DNA from 3 places in the Streptomyces sp. MMBL 11-1 genome. Region 3 is predicted to be linked to each of the others. Evidence: riboswitches for the same ligand, from Rfam matches in the RefSeq annotation. Region 3 holds a riboswitch; each other region holds the start of a gene.
The links. A riboswitch is a leader RNA that binds a small molecule or an ion and turns the genes downstream of it on or off. The one in region 3 is predicted to bind cyclic di-AMP.
Positions count from the first base shown of each region.

Region 1: another riboswitch for cyclic di-AMP. It lies ahead of PSQ21_RS27955 (M23 family metallopeptidase); the one in region 3 lies ahead of PSQ21_RS34570 (transglycosylase SLT domain-containing protein).
Region 2: another riboswitch for cyclic di-AMP. It lies ahead of PSQ21_RS12450 (LysM peptidoglycan-binding domain-containing protein); the one in region 3 lies ahead of PSQ21_RS34570 (transglycosylase SLT domain-containing protein).

Region 1 is NZ_CP117709.1:6,265,208-6,271,403, reverse strand. It holds gene PSQ21_RS27970 (bifunctional acetate--CoA ligase family protein/GNAT family N-acetyltransferase) at 1-1,383, opposite strand, end outside; gene PSQ21_RS27965 (HPr family phosphocarrier protein) at 1,583-1,864, shown strand; gene PSQ21_RS27960 (GntR family transcriptional regulator) at 2,047-2,754, opposite strand; gene PSQ21_RS27955 (M23 family metallopeptidase) at 2,932-3,747, opposite strand; cyclic di-AMP (ydaO/yuaA leader) riboswitch at 3,761-3,928, opposite strand; gene PSQ21_RS27950 (M16 family metallopeptidase) at 4,151-5,521, opposite strand; gene PSQ21_RS27945 (M16 family metallopeptidase) at 5,548-6,196, opposite strand, start outside.
Region 2 is NZ_CP117709.1:2,909,257-2,915,452, forward strand. It holds gene PSQ21_RS12430 (Ppx/GppA phosphatase family protein) at 1-614, opposite strand, end outside; gene PSQ21_RS12435 (DUF501 domain-containing protein) at 611-1,153, opposite strand; gene PSQ21_RS12440 (FtsB family cell division protein) at 1,215-1,694, opposite strand; gene eno (phosphopyruvate hydratase) at 1,843-3,123, opposite strand; gene PSQ21_RS12450 (LysM peptidoglycan-binding domain-containing protein) at 3,447-4,163, opposite strand; cyclic di-AMP (ydaO/yuaA leader) riboswitch at 4,169-4,305, opposite strand; gene PSQ21_RS12455 (transglycosylase family protein) at 4,641-5,717, opposite strand; gene PSQ21_RS12460 (cytochrome P450 family protein) at 5,893-6,196, opposite strand, start outside.
Region 3 is NZ_CP117709.1:7,815,251-7,821,446, forward strand. It holds gene PSQ21_RS34560 (SpoIIE family protein phosphatase) at 1-1,062, shown strand, start outside; gene PSQ21_RS34565 (FAD-dependent oxidoreductase) at 1,092-2,483, opposite strand; cyclic di-AMP (ydaO/yuaA leader) riboswitch at 2,967-3,125, shown strand; gene PSQ21_RS34570 (transglycosylase SLT domain-containing protein) at 3,129-3,974, shown strand; gene PSQ21_RS34575 (CARDB domain-containing protein) at 4,147-6,196, opposite strand, start outside.

The DNA of each region.
Region 1 (6,196 bases), 1.6 Mb from region 3:
GGGCGGGGTGGATCCGCTGTGCCGGGCGCCCTTGACCACGACGACGGGCTTCACGGCGGCGGTGCGGCGGGCGAGGCGCGTGAACTTGCGCGGGTTGCCGAGCGATTCGAGGTAGAGCAGGGCGACGTCGGTGTCCGGGTCCTCGAAGGAGTACTGGAGGAAGTCGTTGCCGGAGACGTCGGCCCGGTTGCCCGCCGAGATGAACGAGGACAGGCCCGCGCCGCGCCGGTGGAGGCCGGAGAGCAGGGCGATGCCGATCGCGCCGGACTGGGTGAACAGGCCGATCCGGCCGCGGGCGGGCGACTCGGGGGCGAGCGAGGCGTTCAGCCGGACGGACTCGGCGGTGTTGATGATGCCGAAGGCGTTCGGGCCGATGATCCGCATGCCGTACGAGCGGGCCTGGCGGACCAGCTCGCGCTGGAGTTCGCGGCCGTCGGCGCCCCGCTCGGCGTATCCGGCGGAGAGGACGACCAGGCCCTGGACTCCGTGCTCGCCGCAGTCGGCGACGGCCTCGGGGACCCGGTGGGCGGGGACGGCGATGACCGCGAGGTCGACCTGCTCGTCGATCTCGCCGAGCGAGCGGTGGGCGGGGACGCCGTCGAGGGTGGTCACTCCCTCGTCGAAGGCGCGGTTCACCGCGTACGTACGGCCGGTGTAGCCGGAGGCGAGGAGGTTGCGCAGGACGGTGCGGCCCACTCCGCCGGGGGTGCGGCCGGTGCCGATGACCGCGACGGAGCCGGGGGCGAGCAGGCGCTGCACGGAGCGGGCCTCGGCGCGCTGTTCGCGGCCGCGCTGGACGGCGAGGGACTTCTCGGTGGGTTCGAGGTCGAGGGTGAGGTGGACGGAGCCGTCCTCGAAGCTGCGGCGCTGGGTGTAGCCGCCGTCCCGGAACACCTTGATCATTTTGTTGTTGGCGGGGAGCACCTCGGCGGCGAAGCGCCGGATGCCGCGCTCGCGGGCGACCGCGGCGATGTGTTCGAGGAGCGCCGAGGCGACGCCGCGGCCCTGGTGGGCGTCCTGGACGAGGAAGGCGACCTCGGCCTCGTCGGCGGGGGCGGAGGCGGGGCGGCCCTGGTCGTTGATGCGGTCGTAGCGGACCGTTCCGATGAACTCGCCGCCGATCGTGACGGCCAGTCCCACCCGGTCGACGTAGTCGTGATGGGTGAAGCGGTGCACGTCCCGGTCGGATAGCCGCGGATACGGGGCGAAGAACCGGTAGTACTTCGACTCGTCGGACACCTGCTCGTAGAAGCTGACCAGTCGCTCGGCGTCGTCCGTCGTGATCGGCCTGATGCGCGCGGTGCCTCCGTCGCGGAGCACCACGTCCGCTTCCCAGTGATCGGGGTACGCGTGATGCGGACTCTGCTCCGGCGTGGGCTCCATGGGCAAAGCCTACGGCGGGGGCCCCGGTCGCGGAGAGACCGGCGCCCGGGCAGTCTGGGGTGGCCCCGACCCGGGCCACCGGAGTACAGCGCTGCGGACAGGAGGCCGGGCGCACGAGCCGGACAGGAGGCCGGGCACAGCACCACGCACTGCATGAGAGACTGGTCTAGACAACCGTTGATATGTGAAGGGCAGAACCATGGCTGAGCGCCGCGTAAACGTCGGTTGGGCCGAGGGCCTGCACGCCCGCCCCGCTTCCATCTTCGTCCGTGCCGCCACGGCTTCCGGCGTCCCCGTGACGATCGCCAAGGCCGACGGCGATCCGGTGAACGCCGCCTCCATGCTCGCCGTGCTCGGTCTGGGCGCGCAGGGCGGCGAGGAGATCGTGCTCGCGTCCGACGCGGATGACGCCGAGGCCGCTCTGGACCGGCTCGCGAAGCTGGTCGCCGAGGGCCTGGAAGAACTCCCCGAGACCGTCTGACCCACGCGAACCGGCCCTGCCGGATTCGACAGGTGCGAGAGCCGTGAACCCCTTTGAGGGATCACGGCTCTTTCGCTTTCGGGAAAGAGCCGAACAGTCATGACGGGAAAGATCCGCGCATCGATGATCCGGGCAGCGCAGACAATTCCCCGCCGGACTTCTCTCTCCATACGGCTCTTTTGTTAATGGCGAACACGCGCGGTGTTGACGTCATGTTGCGAAGTGCTCACGCGGGGAGCGGGCGCGGTGCGCCGCCCCGGCGGGTACGGGTGGCGCAGCCGGTGGGCCCCGGTGGCGCGTTCCGCGAGCCGGGCGGTCAGCGCCCTCGCCCGCGCCGCGTCGCCGCGCGCCACCGCGTCCACGATCGCGCCGCGCTCGGCCCAGGAGTCGACCGGGCGGGCCGGCTGCTCGACCGCGTACATCCAGGCGATCTTGTGGCGGAGCTGGGTAAGAAGCGCGATGAGTCCGGGGCTGCCGGAGGCCTGGGCGAGGGTCTCGTGGAACCAGCCGCCCAGCGAGCGCAGATCCTCGTCCTCGCCCCGGCGGGCCCGCTCCTGGCCCAGCCTGACCAGTCCCCGGAGCACCTTCAGGTGGGCTTCCGTGCGGCGTTGGGCGGCGCGCTCCGCACCCAGTGGCTCCAGGAGCGTCCGCACCTCCAGGAGGTCGGCCGCCTCCTGCGCGGTGGGCTCGGCGACACAGGCGCCGGCATGCCTGCGGGTGACCACGAAGCCCTCGGACTCCAGCGTGCGCAGGGCCTCGCGGACCGGGACGCGGGAAACCCCGTAGCGGCGGGCCAGCAACTCCTCGGTGAGGCGGCTGCCGCGCTCGTGGACACCGGAGACGATGTCGTCACGAATTGCCGTGCATACCGAATGCGCGGGAATGCGCATGTCCGAACCTCCGCCTTGATCCCCGCGAAACGCGGCCGCCCGACGCCTGTTCCGTGACTCTATGGCAATCTGCCGGAATTTCCGATGGCAGACCGGAATCCATGAATATCCTCGGCCCAAAATCGCCGAAGGCCCCGACGGGTGCCGGGGCCTTCGGGCGGTATCGCGCGGGGCGGGTCAGACGTTCAGACCGTGGGAGCGCAGGTAGCCGACGGGGTCCATGTCGGAGCCGTAGTCGGGGCTGGTGCGGGCCTCGAAGTGCAGGTGCGGGCCGGTGGAGTTGCCGGTGGAGCCGGAGAGGCCGATCTGCTGGCCGGAGGAGACGCTCTGGCCGACGGAGACGCCGATCGAGGAGAGGTGGCCGTACTGGGTGTACGTGCCGTCCGTCATCCGGAGCACGATGTTGTTGCCGTACGCGCCTCCCCAGCCGGCCTCCACGACCGTGCCGGCGCCGACCGCGACGACGGAGCTGCCGGAGGCGGCCCGGAAGTCCACGCCGGAGTGGCTGCCGGAGGACCAGAGCGAACCGCCGGCGTTGTAGCCGGTGGTGACGTGGGAGCCGGCGACCGGGAGGTGGAAGGCGTTCAGCCGGGCGCGCTCGGCGGCGCGGGCGGCACGGGCCTTCTCCTCGCGGACCTCCTTGGCGCGGGCCTCGGCCTTCCGCTCGGCCTCCGCCTTCGCCTTCGCCTTGGCCGCCTTCTCGCGGGCCTCCGCGGCGGCCTTGGCCTTCGCCTTCGCGATCGCCTCGGCCTGCTGCTTCTGGGCGTGGGCCTGCGCGTCGATCTGGTCGGCGAGGGTGGCGTCGAGCGCGACGGTCTGGGTGAGGCCGGTGTCGGCGACCTCGGTGGCCTCGGTGTCCGCGGCGAGGGCCGGGGAGGCCTGCGAGCCGAGGACTCCGGCGGTGGCCAGAGCCGCGATACCGACGGCCCGGGCGCTCCGGCGCGTGAGGCGGCTCGGGGCACGGTGCTTCCCGGTGGCACGGGTGAACGCCATGGAGGGGCTGATCCTTTCCTTCCTTCTCGCCTACCGGGTTAGCTGACGGGTTCGGAGCAGGAAGGTCTCCTACGGATGCCCGCGCCGGTTTCGCGGCACTGGCCTCCGATTCACCCCAGGGACTGCGTGGGTCCCCGGCTCCCCAGGCTCGCGCCTGACGGGGACTCGGCGATGACTGCCCGGCGCCGCGGCTGCGGCATACGGGTGGCGGACAGCCGAGCCGACGCTAGGCGGGGCGGCTTCCCATCACCAAACGGGCCAGGGGATTTGTCGCACATCCCACAGGGCAGACAGGCTGAATGTTCACCAAAAGGGATAGAACGAACAAAGAGGGCAAACAGCAAGGACCCCGACGAACTTCCGCTCGTCGGGGTCCTGTTCGCAGCGGTGTGCCGCAGGTGCGTCAGCCGGTGACGACGGACACCTCTCCGATGCCGAGGGCCCTCACCGGCTCCTCGATCCGCGCGGCGTCCCCCACGAGGACCGTGACCAGCCGGTCGACCGGGAAGGCGCTGACCACGGCGGCGGTCGCCTCCACGGTGCCCGTCTCGGCGAGCCGGGCGTAGAGGTGGGCCTGGTAGTCGTCGGGGAGGTGCTGCTCGACCTGGTCGGCCAGCGTGCTCGCGACGGAGGCGGCGGTCTCGAACTTCAGCGGGGCGACCCCCACCAGGTTCTGCACGGCCGTCTCGCGCTCGGCGTCGGTCAGCCCCTCGGCGGCCAGCGTCCGCAGGACCTTCCAGAGGTCGTCCAGCGCCGGTCCGGTGGACTCCGTGTCCACCGAGCCGCTGATCGCGAGCATGGCCGCGCCGCCCGAGTCGGGGCCGCTGGAACGCAGCACCTGGGCGAAGGCGCGCACCCCGTAGGTGTACCCCTTCTCCTCGCGCAGCACCCGGTCCAGCCGGGAGGTCAGGGTGCCGCCCAGGCAGTACGTACCGAGCACCTGGGCGGGCCAGACGCGCTCGTGCCGGTCGGCGCCGATGCGGCCGATCAGCAGCTGGGTCTGGACCGCGCCGGGCCGGTCCACGATGACCACGCGGCCGGTGTCGTCCGCGGTGATGGGCGGCACCGGGCGGGCCTGCCCGGCGTCGCCCGACCAGTCACCGAGGGTCTCCGCCAACAGCGCGTCCAGGTCGATGCCGGTCAGGTCGCCGACGATCACGGCCGTCGCGGTGGACGGACGGACGTGGGCGTCGAAGAAGGCGCGCACGGCCCTCTCGTCGATCCGCCGGACCGTCTCCTCGGTGCCCAGGCGCGGGCGGGACATCCGGGCGCCGGCCGGGAACAGCTCCTTGGAGAGCTGCTTGGCGGCGCGCCGGGACGGGTTGGCCTGCTCGTGGGGGATCTCGTCGAGGCGGTTGCCGACGAGGCGCTCGATCTCGCTCCCGTCGAAGGCGGGGGCCCGCAGCGCCTCGGCGACCAGCCCGAGGGCCTTGGCCAGCCGGGAGGCCGGAACCTCCAGGGACACCCGGACGCCGGGGTGGTCGGCGTGCGCGTCGAGCGTGGCGCCGCAGCGCTCCAGCTCGGCGGCGAACTCCTCGGCGCTGTGCTTGTCGGTGCCCTCGGAGAGCGCCCGCGACATGATCGTGGCCACGCCGTCCAGGCCCTCGGGCTCCGCCTCCAGGGGCGCGTCCAGGAAGATCTCCACCGCGACGACCTGCTGGCCGGGGCGGTGGCAGCGCAGCACGGTCAGCCCGTTGGGCAGGGCGCCGCGCTCGGGCGCCGGGAAGGCCCAGGGGCGGGCCGTGCCGGGCCTGGGCTGCGGGTGGTACTCCATGGCTACTCCAGTCGCGGCGGCGTCGCTCACTTGTCCGCCCCCTCGTGCGCGTCGGTGCCCTCGGTGGCTGCCGTGCCCTCGTCGGACCCGTCGGCCTCGTCGGCCGGCTCGATGGGTTCGTACACCAGCACCGCCCGGTTGTCGGGCCGCAGGGCGGCCTCGGCCGCCGCGCGCACCTCCTCCGCGGTGATGTCCAGGACGCGGCCCACGGCGCTCAGGGCGAGCTGCGGGTCACCGAACAGGACCGCGTAGCGGCACAGTTCGTCGGCGCGGCCGGCGACCGTCCCCAGCCGGTCCAGCCACTCGCGCTCCAACTGCGCCTGCGCCCGCTCCATTTCCTCGGGCGTGGGCCCCTCGGCGGCGAACCGGGCGAGCTCCTCGTCGACCGCGGCCTCGACCGTCTCCACCTCGACACCGCCGGACGTCTTCACGTCCAGCCAGCCCAGCGAGGGCGCCCCGGCGAGCCGCAGCAGCCCGAAACCGGCCGCCACCGCCGTACGGTCGCGGCGGACCAGGCGGTTGTGCAGCCGGGAGGACTCGCCGCCGCCCAGCACGGTGAGCGCCAGGTCGGCGGCGTCACAGGCGCGGGTGCCGTCGTGGGGGAGCCGGTAGGCGGCCATCAGGGCGCGCGCCGGGACCTCCTCGTGGACCACTTCGCGCAGCTGCTCGCCGATG
Region 2 (6,196 bases), 4.9 Mb from region 3:
GTCCGCTCGGCGAGGTCGAGGGCGGCGTCGACGTCCGCGCGGATCGCCGCGGCCCGCTCGTGGCTGGGCGGGTCCATGACGGTCCCGTCCACGACCAGGTGACGCTCCGTCATCCGTACGCAGCCGATGTCCACGGACCGGGCCGCCTCCACCCGGTCCGAGCCGAGGACGAACTCGGTGGAGCCGCCGCCGATGTCGACGACCAGATACGGCTTGACCAGGTGGTCGCTGCCCGCCAGTTCCCTGGTGGCCCCGTCGAAGGAGAGCTGCGCCTCCTGGTCGCCGGTGATCACCTCGGGCTCGACCCCGAGGATGTCCCGGACCCCGGCCACGAAGTCGGCACTGTTCTCGGCGTCGCGGGAGGCGGAGGTGGCGACGAAGCGGATCCGTACGGCGCCCAGCTCCTCGATGGCCGCCGCGTACGCGCGGCAGGCGGCGAACGTCCGCTCCAGCGCCTCGGGGGCGAGCCGGCCGGTCTGGTCCACCCCCTGGCCGAGGCGGACGATCGTCATGCGACGGTCCAGCTCGGTGAAGGAGCCGGTGGCGGGGTCCACGTCGGCGATAAGGAGCCGGATGGAGTTCGTACCGCAGTCGACGGCGGCGACCCGGGTCATGCGTCCTGCCCCTCGGGGGTCCCGCCGCAGGGCGTGACGCAGGGGCCCTTGGCCCACCACTCGGGCAGCATCGCGATGGCCTCGTCGCCCAGCGGGTTCACCCCGGGGCCGGCGGCCAGCGAGTGGCCGACCAGGACGTGCAGGCACTTCACCCGGTCCGGCATGCCGCCCGCGCTCGGGAAGCCCTCCAGGACCTCGATGGCGTCGCGGCGGGTGATGTAGTCCTCGTGCGCGGCCCGGTAGGCGTCGGCCAGCTCCGGGTCGGTCTCCAGACGGGCCGTCATCTCCTTCATGACCCCGTTGGCCTCCAGCGTGCCGATCGCCGAGGCGGCCCGGGGGCAGGTGAGGTAGTACGTCGTCGGGAACGGCGTGCCGTCCTCCAGACGGGGCTGGGTCTCCACCACGTCCGGGTTGCCGCACGGGCAGCGGTGCGCGATGGCACGCAGGCCGCGCGGCGGGCGGCCCAGCTGCTGCTCGAACGCGGCGATGTCCGCGTCGGTGGGCTTGGTGGACTCGGTCTGCGGAGGGGGCGTTTCCATGCCTGCCTTGGTTCTGCTCGAAAGCTCGTAGAAGTGGGCGTAACGGTCGTCGGTCGGTCGGTCAGTCGCGGTCGGCCCGGTCGGCGCTGTCCACGCCGTCCCAGAGGTTCGAGTGCCACGGGCGGTCGCTCGCCCCCGACTCGCCGCGGCGGTCCTGGGCCGCGTCGGGGTCGGCCACGGTGTAACCGGTCTCCCCGGGGAGGACGTAGTGGAGGTGCTGACGGGCCAGTCGCATGATGTACGCGTCGTCCTGGAGCCGCGCCTTCTCGTCCCGCAGCTCCTCGGTGCGCCGCTCCGCCTGCTGCGAGAGCCGCTCCTGCTCGGCGATCTCGTCGCGCTGGGAGACGTACTGCCGCATCGGGTAGGCGAGCGCCACCACCAGGGAGCAGACCACCAGCGCCAGGAACGCGGCCCGGCCGGTGAGCCGGGAGCGGCGGGCCTGCCGGCGGTTCTGGGACCGGTACACGCGGGCCGCCGTCTGCTCGCCGAGCAGTCGCAGCCTGGTCGCGGTGGAGAACCGGTCGCGGTCCTTCCCGGCCATGTCTCCCGCCTCCCCGAGCTGGTCGTCGCACGGCCGTCGTCACCCGAAGGGCGGCCGTTCGACGCCGGGCTCTACGCACGTCCGTCCCCGCACACGGTACGGGACCGGGTGCGGGGACGGGCGGAGGCTACCGTCCTACGACGACGGGTCAGCCCTTGAAGCGCGGGAAGGCGGAACGGCCCGCGTACACCGCGGCGTCGTCGAGGATCTCCTCGATGCGCAGCAGCTGGTTGTACTTGGCGACGCGGTCCGAACGGGCCGGGGCGCCCGTCTTGATCTGACCGCAGTTCACGGCGACGGCGAGGTCGGCGATGGTGACGTCCTCGGTCTCGCCGGAGCGGTGCGACATCATGCACTTGAAGCCGTTGCGCTGGGCCAGCTCGACGGCGTCCAGGGTCTCGGTCAGCGAACCGATCTGGTTGACCTTGACGAGCAGGGCGTTGGCGGAGCCCTCCTCGATGCCGCGGGCCAGGCGCTCGGGGTTGGTGACGAAGAGGTCGTCGCCGACGATCTGGACCTTGGCCCCGATGCGGTCGGTGATGACCTTCCAGCCGGCCCAGTCGTCCTCGTACAGCGGGTCCTCGATGGAGACCAGCGGGTACGCGGAGACGAGCTCCTCGTAGTACTCGGTCATCTCGGCGGCCGAGCGGGACTTGCCCTCGAACTCGTAGACGCCGTCCTTGTAGAACTCGGACGCGGCGACGTCGAGCGCGAGCGCGATGTCGCGGCCCGGGACGTAACCGGCCTCCTTGATGGCCTCGACGATGAGGTCCAGGGCGGCGCGGTTGGACTCCAGGTTCGGGGCGAAGCCGCCCTCGTCACCGAGTCCGGTGGACAGGCCCTTGGTCTTGAGGACCTTCTTCAGCGTGTGGTAGACCTCCGCGCCCCAGCGCAGGGCCTCGGAGAAGGACTCCGCGCCGATCGGGGCGATCATGAACTCCTGGATGTCCACGTTGGAGTCGGCGTGCGAGCCGCCGTTCAGGATGTTCATCATCGGAACGGGCAGCAGGTGCGCGTTCGGGCCGCCGAGGTAGCGGAAGAGCGGCAGGTCGGACGCCTCGGAGGCGGCGTGCGCGACGGCCAGCGAGACGCCGAGGATGGCGTTCGCGCCGAGCGAGGCCTTGTTCTCGGTGGCGTCCAGGTCGAACATCGCCTGGTCGATGAGGCGCTGCTCGGTGGCGTCGTACCCGACGAGCTCCGGGCCGATCTGCTCGATGACGGCGAGGACGGCCTTCTCGACGCCCTTGCCCATGTAGCGGTTGGGGTCACCGTCGCGAAGCTCAATGGCCTCGAACGCACCGGTGGAGGCGCCGGACGGAACAGCAGCACGGCCCGTGCTGCCGTCGTCGAGGCCAACCTCGACCTCGACCGTGGGGTTTCCCCGGGAGTCGAGGATTTCCCTGGCTACGACGACGTCGATGGACGGCACGAGGCATCTCCTTCTGGGATCTGACACTGGTTGTGCAGGGTCACTGTGGCCTTGCGACACGAGCCTATCGGGCCCGGCCGCGTCGGCCAGCCGACCGCCCGCCTCCTGGGACGAAAAAGGACCCAAGGGCCTGCATCACGGGACAAAACTCTAGAAATCTACTGAGCGGTAACAACAAGAGGTGAACGCATGCGGGTTCACCGGCGCCCGCCGCTCACGAAAAGTCCGGCCCGGCGCGCCGGGGATACGAGCGCGCCGGGCCGGGAAGCCGTGCGAGGAGAAGTGCCGCCGGACGCTTCTCCTCCGGGGAGGAGAGACGGCGGTTACTTCAGGTGGAGCTGCTGACCCGGGAAGATCAGGTCGGCGTCCTTGACGATGTCGTCGTTGAGCTCGAAGAGCTTGCTCCAGCCGCCCTTGACGTCTTCCGCCTCGGCGATGCTGCTCAGCGTGTCGCCGGCCTCGACCTTGTACTCGCCGTCACCCTTCTGGACCTTCTCGCCGGTCGGGGTGGTGACGGTCTTCTTGCTCTCGGCCTTCTTCTCGGCCTGCGGAGCGGTGCGCTGCTCGGAGCGCGTGGTGGGCTGCTCGGCCTGACGCTCGGGCTGCGCCTGCTCGGGCTTGCTCTCGCCGGAGCCGGAGCCGGTGTTCACGCCCGGGTCCACACCGTCGTTGGTGAGGCCGCCCGCGCCGGCGCAGGCCCAGGCGCCCGGACCCTGCATGTCGAGGAGCTTCTCGGCGGTGGCGATCTGCTGGTCCTTGGAGGCCAGGTCGGCACGGGGGGCGTACTGAGTACCGCCGGCGGCGGCCCAGCTGGACTGCGAGAACTGCAGTCCGCCGTAGTAGCCGTTGCCGGTGTTGATGGACCAGTTGCCGCCGGACTCGCACTGGGCGACGGCGTCCCAGGTCTCGACGGAGGCGGCGGAGGCGTTGGTCGCACCCATCAGCGGGACGGCGATCGCGGCGCCGGTGACGCCCGCGAGGGTGGCGATACGGGTGGCCTTGGACGGGCGGCGGTGCTTGCCCTTGCTGTTCAGCAGCATGGAACGAATCTCCTCACCGACGCCTACGAGGTGAGCTGTCGGGTTCGGGCTGATGAGTTGCCCGGTCGCACGGTGCTGCTCGCGACTTCACCCCTAGCCGGCCCCGTACGCCCCCGTCGGTTCGACGAGGCGTCCGGACCCGGCGGCTTACCTGGGTCCCCCGCTCCTGCCTACGGCGCTTACGCGTCTGTTCCCTTCGACCGACGGCAGGATTCGGCGTGACGGTCGACGGGGCCCGCGGTGCGAGCGGCTCCGACCGTAAACACAGGCAACCCCGACATTCAAAGATGGACATAGGGGGCAATCAACCCGAACTCGCCGTGGCCGGCGCACCGTTTCCGCAGGTCGGGGGCGTTGCGCCCGGACCGGCCGGACGAGACGCGCGAGTTGAAGCAAAGAGACCCATGTCTCACTTACGCAAAAGTGGACATAGGTCTCTTAACTACCCGTCTTTTCGGGGTGTTTTCCCGAATTCGATCAGTTGCCGGCGGGCGTCTCGGCACCCGTCGGCGCGGGCCGGTCCGCGCCCTCGTCCGCACCCTTGTCCGTACTCGGGTCAGCGCTCGGATCCAGGCCCAGGTCCAGGTGCTGGCCGGGCAGGATCAGGTCCGGGTCGGAGCCCAGGACGCTCTTGTTCGTCTCGTACAGGCCGGTCCAGCCGCCGGGAAGCTCCTGCGTGTCGGCGATCGCCCAGAGGCTGTCCCCGGGCCGCACCGTGTACCCGTCGGCGGACACCGCGCCGCCGTCCCGCGCGTCGCCGTCACCGCGCGAGGCGTGCCGGCCGGACTCACGGGGACCGTTCTCCTGGCCCGCGTCGGCCTCCTCGGGCGCGGGGGTGCCCCGGTGCTTGCCTCCCTTGCCCTCCCCGCCCGTCGAGGCGTCGGGGGCGGTGGAGGGGTCCGAGGCGTCGGGGGCGCCGGAGGCGGGCGGGGCGGAGGGCGTCACCGAGGAGTCGGAAGCCTCGCTCTCCTTCTCCGCGTCACCCTTACCGCTCTTGTCCGCTTCATCACGCTTCTCACCCTTGGGGGATTCACCGGACTCGCCGGATTCACCGGATTCACCGGTTGTATCCGCTTCGCCGGTCGGCGGGGAGGTCGGATCGGCCGAGGGGTCCGCCGAGGGGTCCGCCGACGGATCGGTGGACGGCGAGGTGCCCGGGTCGACGCCGGGCAGGCCGCCGTCCACGGCGAGGCCGGAGATCACCGCACAGCTGGGCCACGCCTTCGGGCCCTGGTCGTCCAGGACCTTCTCGGCGACGGAGATCTGCTGCGAGCGGCTGGCGAGGTCGGCGCGGGGCGCGAACTCCGTGCCGCCGTACGCCGACCAGGTCTCCTGCGAGAACTGGAGCCCGCCGTAGTAGCCGTTGCCGAGATCGGCGCTCCACATGCCGCCGCTCTCGCACTCCGCGACCCGGTCCCAGGTGGTGGCCTCGGCCGCGTGCGCGCCGCCGGCGCCGAGCAGCGGGATGGCGATGGCCGATCCCGTCACGCCCGCGGCGACGATGAGGGCGGGTGCCTGGCGAGGGCGGCGGTGTCTGCCGTTCGCGGAGCCCATGGGTATGCCTTCCGTGCGACTGACAAGCGAGTGGCCTGAGCGCCGCACAGCGGATTCCGTGCCTGCTTCGGCGCCCAAGTGACGCGTGAGCAAGGTGCGACCGACGCGTCGAACCGTGAACCTAGCGGGACTCGAACGTGTGTCACAAGTCGATGCAGCGCAGATCACGTGAAAGTCACAGAGTTGACACTGTGTCACTTTTTTCGGTCCGGGCACCCGGCTCGAACGCGACCGGAAGGGTGCGCAGTCCACGCATGATGAGCCCGCCGCGCCAGCGCAAATCGCCAGGTTCGCCCGTAAGCCGCAGGTCAGGAAGGCGTCTGAGCAGAGTGGTCAGCGCGGTCTGTCCCTCCAGCCGGGCCAGCGGCGCCCCCAGGCAGTAGTGGATGCCGTGCCCGTAGCCGAGGTGCTGATTGTCACGCCGCGCAAGGTCCAGCGTGTCCGGATCCGTGAACCGCTCCGGGTCGCGGTCGGCCGCC
Region 3 (6,196 bases):
CGTCCGATCTTCTTCGAGTCCATGCAGCGCCTGGCCGAGGCCTATCCGGGCATCCCGATCGACGCGGATGTCGGCGCGCGCGCGTTTCTGCCGCTGATCGCCTCGGGGCGGCCCGTCGGTTCCTGCATCCTCGGCTTCGACCGGCCCCGCGGCTTCAGTCCCGAGGAGCGTACGGTCCTGACGGCGCTGGCCGGACTCATCGCCCAGGCCCTGCAGCGCGCCCAGCGCTACGACAGCGAGTCGGCCCTCGCCCGCGGGCTCCAGGACGCCCTGCTGCCGAGCCGGCTGCCCGAGGTGGACGGGGTGGACACCCTGGGGCGCTATCTCTCCGGCACGCAGGGCATGGACGTCGGCGGCGACTGGTACGACGTCATCGAGACCGGCCAGGAACTCGCCCTGATCATCGGCGACGTACAGGGCCACGGCGTCTCCGCCGCCGCGACCATGGGCCAACTGCGCAGCGCGGTGAGGGCGTTCGCACTGAGCAGCCGTGATCCCCAGGAGGTGATGAGCGGGACCAACCGGCTGCTCATCGACCTCGACCCGGGCCAGTTCGCGAGCTGCTGCTACATCGTCCTGGACCCGGTGACCGGAGTGGCCCGCGCCGTGCGGGCGGGGCATCCGCAGCCCGTGCTCCGTCGGCCGGACGGCCGGACGGAGGTGCTGGACCTGCCCGGCGGCATCGTGCTCGGGATCGATGAGGAGGCGTCCTACCCGGTCACCGAGTTGCGGCTCGAACCGGGGGCGATGCTCGCCCTGTTCACGGACGGGCTGATCGAGCGCCCCGGGACGGACATCGACGAGGGGATCGAGCGGCTGCGCGCCACCGTCGAACGGATCGGCGCGGTCCCCCTGGCCGAGACGGCCGACCAGGTCATCGGAGAGGCCCGGGCTGCCATCGACCGCCCCGACGACATCGCGCTCCTGCTCGCCGCCCGGTGGGCCGGGACCCCGGCGGTCCGGCGGCCCCGGGCGGGCCGGGCGCCCGGACCCGACCTGTGGCGCACGTTCGGGAGGCCGGATCCGGGGCGCACGGCGGGCGCCCCGGATCCGGCCTCCTGACGCGTGTCGCGGAAGGCGTCCTGTTTCCGTCAGGCGTCGGCGGCGCGTTCGGCCGGGACGAAGGCGCCGGAGGCCTCCAGCATGCCCTCGCGCTCCACGACCTTGACCCGCTCACGGCCCTGGGCCGCGCCCAGCGCCTGCTCGTGGGCGTCCAGCTTGTGCCAGCCCTCCCAGGTCGTGTAGCGGACCCCACGCTCCTCCAGGAAGGCGTCGACGGCCTCCGGCGCGGGCGTGGCCGGCTCGGCCAGACGGCCGGCGGCACGGTCCTCCAGCACGCAGGCGACCGTCTCGTTGGCATCGCCCTTGGTGTGTCCGATCAGACCGATCGGGCCGCGCTTGATCCAGCCCGTGACGTAGACCGAGGTCATGTGCTCGTCACCGGCGATGACGCGGCCCGCCTCGTGCGGCACGGTGCCGGAGGCCACGTCGAAGGGAAGCTTGGGCAGCTCCTCCGAGTAGTAGCCGACGGCGCGGTAGACGCTCTGCACGTCCCAGTCGGTGAACCGACCGGTGCCCCGGACGTTGCCGGTGCCGTCCAGCTCGGTGCGCTCGGTGCGCAGCGCCACGACCTTGCCGTCGTCGCCGAGGATCTCGACGGGGGACTCGAAGAAGTGCAGGTACAGCTTGTGCGGGCGGTCGCCGACGTCGCGGATCGCCCAGTTCTCCAGGGTCTGCGCGACCATGTTGGCCTGCTTGTTCTCCCGGCGGGTCGCGATGGAGCCCTCGTCGTACTCGATGTCCTCGGGGTTGACGATGACCTCGATGTTGGGGGAGTGGTCCAGCTCCCGCAGCTCCATCGGGCTGAACTTGGCCTGCGCGGGGCCGCGCCGCCCGAACACGTGCACCTCCAGCGCCTTGTTCTCCTTGAGGCCCTGGTACACGTTGTCCGGGATCTCGGTGGGCAGCAGCTCGTCCGCCGTCTTGGCCAGGACGCGGGCCACGTCCAGCGCCACGTTCCCGACGCCGAGCACGGCGACCTTCTCCGCGGTGAGCGGCCAGGTGCGCGGGACCTCGGGGTGCCCGTCGTACCAGGAGACGAACTCGGCCGCGCCGTAGGAGCCGTCCAGCTGGATGCCGGGAACGTCGAGCGCCCGGTCGGCCTCGGCGCCGGTGGAGAAGATCACCGCGTCGTAGAACGACCGCAGGTCGTCCAGGCCGATGTCGTGCGGGTAGCTGACATTTCCGAAGAGCCGGATCTGGGGCTTGTCCAGCACCTGGTGCAGGGCCTTGACGATGCCCTTGATCCGCGGGTGGTCGGGGGCCACCCCGTAGCGGATCAGGCCGAAGGGCGCGGGCATGCGCTCGAAGAGGTCGATGGAGACCCCCGGGTCCTGGCAGACCTCGGATTTGAGCAGCGCGTCCGCAGCGTAGATACCGGCGGGGCCGGCTCCGACAATGGCGACGCGGACGGGGCGTGTCATGGCGTGGTGATCCTTCGGGGCGGGCGAACGCGGGCAGGTACAGCGTACGTCGGAGGTAAGGGTTGGCTTACTAGTCTCCACCGCACACCGTAAGCGATCGCCTCGCGGGCCCCTCGACCGGCCCCGCCTAGAGTGCCCGATTAATCCGTTTTGCTATACCGATATGGTCGATTTGCTTCTTTTGCCTTCATGTTTCCCAAAGGGCTTGTTGGGCCTCTTTGAGGCATTTGCTTGACCCGGTTTTCACCGCCACCGCGAGGGAGTGGTGAGCGTCACGTCCGAGGGGGCGGACGGGGAAGCGGAGGTGTCGGTTCCCTTCCGTGCGAAGAAAGTTGACGCCGTGACGGAGTGGCCCGATCCGGTAATTCCATCACTCGATCTTGCGTGAAAAGGGGAATCCGGAATGCGGGGCTTGTTCTGTTCGGCGTTTCTCGCCTACGGTCACCGTCAATCCGGATGGAACGCCGAATCCTGCCGCCGTCCGGGAATCCGAAACCCACTCACGTACGGCAGGAGCGGGGGACCCAGGTAAGTCGCCGATCCGTCACCGGAACGGCTTGGGGTGAAGCCGCACGAGCGTGCGGCCAGACATCTCCCGTCTGAACCCGACAGCTCACCTCGCAGGCGCCGGAGAGGAAATCCCCCATGCCCGCACAGGGTAAGCACCGTCGTCCCCAGTCCCCCTCGCTGCGCCGCGGCCTGGCCGCCGTGACCACCGGCGGGGCCGTCCTGGCCCTTCCGGTGATCGGCGCCACCAGTGCCTTCGCGGCCCCCGCGCCCGCCGCCGCGCCGCAGCAGGCCGTGGCGTCCGCCCCGGTGTCCGCGCAGGCGAATTCCGTCCTGCGTGCCGCCCCTGCCCAGCATTCCGTGGTGGCCGGTGAAACGCTTTCCAAGATCGCCCGTGAATATTCCGTCAGTGGCGGCTGGGAGAAGCTGTACGAAGGCAACCGGAAGATCGTCGGAGAGAATCCCGACCTTATTCACCCGGGTATCAAGCTGACCCTCGGAATCAAGGCCGAGGCCTCTTCGGGCGACACGGCGGGCAAGGCCGCCAAGGCTTCGCCGTCCGCCGCGCGCGGCGCCGAGGCGGACCGCGCCGACCGTTCGGAGCGCGTCGACGCCGCCCCCGTGGCGAAGGCCGCCCCGGCCGCCGAGAAGGCCGTCACGTACACGAACGACCTCGACGGCTGGATCAAGGAGTCGCTGGCGGTCATGGCCGAACAGGGCATCCCCGGCACCTACGAGGGCATTCACCGCAACATCATGCGCGAGTCCTCGGGCAACCCGGCCGCGATCAACAACTGGGACTCCAACGCGGCCAAGGGCACCCCGTCCAAGGGGCTGCTCCAGGTCATCGACCCGACCTTCCAGGCCTACCACGTGCCCGGCACCTCGACCGACAGTTACGACCCGGTGGCCAACATCACGGCCGCGTGCAACTACGCCGCGGACCGGTACGGCTCGATCGACAACGTCTTCGGCGCCTACTGATCCTCCGTCCCCCGAGGGCCCCGGACCCCAGGTCCGGGGCCCTCGGGCGCGCCAAGAAGTCACCCCCGGGTTTCTCGTGACCCACCGGCAACTACGGCCGGCTGCGTCATCCGGGAGGAACGGGTGTTCCCGGGCCCGCGGTGGTCCGCCGGCCCGGGAACCGTGCCGCGGACTACCGCTCGGCGCGTGCCCCGTTCGGGGCTCCGGAGACGCTGAACTGCGAACCGGGCTCGATCAGTACATGGCCGTCGCGCGAGTCGGTGATCGTCACGTCCGTGAGCGTCGCGTTGCCGCGCGCGCCGCCCATCGCGAGGATGCCGGATCCGTTGTTGGACTTGTCGATCCGGACGTTCTCGATTCTGACGTCCGGCATCAGGCCGCCGCCCGTCTTGAACTGGATGCCGTCATAGGTGGAGTCGACGATGTCCGTGTCGCGGATCGTGACGCCGGGGATCGGCAGGTTCTGCGGGAAGAGAGTGATCGCGCCGAACTCCTGGTCCTCGTTCCAGAAGGCTCCACCGGTGCGGTGAAGGCCGTTGTTGGCGATCAGCGTCCGCCCGGAGAACGGCAGCGGGTCGTGGTCGGTCGCCAGCATGATGGCCGGGTAGTTCATCGTGTCGGAGATCAGGTTGTTCTCGATCGTGTTGTCGTAACCTCCGTAGATCGCGATGCCGTTGGCGCGCCACGGAAGCTGGATGGTGTTGTTGCGGAAGCTGTTGTCGTGGCCGATGTCGACGGACTGGTCCTTGACGTACTTGCTGGACCAGACCGCGAGCGCGTCGTCGCCGGTGTTGCGGAACGACGAGTTGTGGACCGTGGAGTTGCGGGTGCCGTTGGCGAGGTTGATGCCGTCGGCGTAGGTGTTACGGATCCGCATGCCGGTGAACTCGACGCCGTCGCCCGGGTTCCACAGTTCCTGGATGTTGGTGTAGTCGCGACCGGCCCAGACGCCCACGTTGGCGTGTTCGATCCAGACGTTGCTGATCTTCGTGTTCTTGCCGAACCGGCCGTTGAGCGCGACGCCGCCCTCGTGGTTGCCGTCGCCGCCGCGAATGGTGCCGGAGCCGAAGATGGCGATGTCGGAGATTTGCGTGTTGTCGTCGATGTCGAAACCGAAGTTGCCCTCGTGCGGGTGGTTGATCCCGCCCGCCTCGTGCGGCGGCGTGAGGGTGTAGAGCCGGGAGTGCCACATGCCCGCGCCCCGGACCGTCACGTCACGGATGCCGACCTGGTTCCACTGGCCCCGGTCGAGCGGGTCGTCCGTGAGGATCTTCTGCTCCTGGCGCCACTGCCCGGCCGGAATCCACACGCAGCCGATCTCACCGCTCTGGTTCGCCGTCACCGCGCGCTGGATCGCGGCCGTGTCGTCGATCCCGTCGTTCGCCACCGCGCCGTAGGCCGTGATGGACACGCACCCCGAGGGCTGCGACGAGGGCGCCGCCACCTGCTCCAGGTCGATCAGGTCGATGACGTGGAAGGCGGCGTTGTCGCTCGCGTCCCGCTGGAGACGGAACTTCGTTCCCGCCGGGTAGGTCCGCGTGAGCAGGGCGTGGGACTCGTCGAACAGCCGTCGGGCGTCGCCGCCGGGGATGTTGGTGAGCCCTTCGGGGCTGTCGGTGTTCCCGTACAGCCAGCTGTGCTTCGAGGAGAGGTCGAGCTTGCGGACGAACTCGCCGTCGGCGTACAGGCTGATGGTCGTCTCCCGGCCGCCACCGCCCGGCGCGTCCGGAACGGAGTTGCGTACGACGACGGAGTTCGACGGGGCGGTCGAGGTGAACTCCACGAACTCACCGGTGGCGTCGAGCCGCACCGACTCGCGGCCGGAGGACTCGGTGGCGAAGTTGGTGTGCCCGAAGGTGCGCTCGGCGTCGGACCGCAGCAGCGTGCCCCGGTAAGCGGCCTTCTCCGCCTCCAGTTCGGTGTACGGCACGGCCGCGCCGCGTCCGACCACGAGGGAACGGGCGAAGACGTTGTTGGTCTCGTTGGTCTCCGCCACCTGGTTCGTGGCATCGGCGGTGGCGGTCAGCGTCGCGCCGCCGCTCGCCGCCGTCCAGTTGCCGTCGATCGTGACGTTCGCGGTCGCGCCCGCGGCGATGGCCGGTGTGGTGCCGTTGAGCGTGGTGGAACCGACGGTCAGGCGGGTGACGGTGCCCGCGTTCACCGCGCTGGTGCCGCGGTTGCGCACCGTCACGGCGAAGGTGACCGCCGCGCCGACGGCCGGG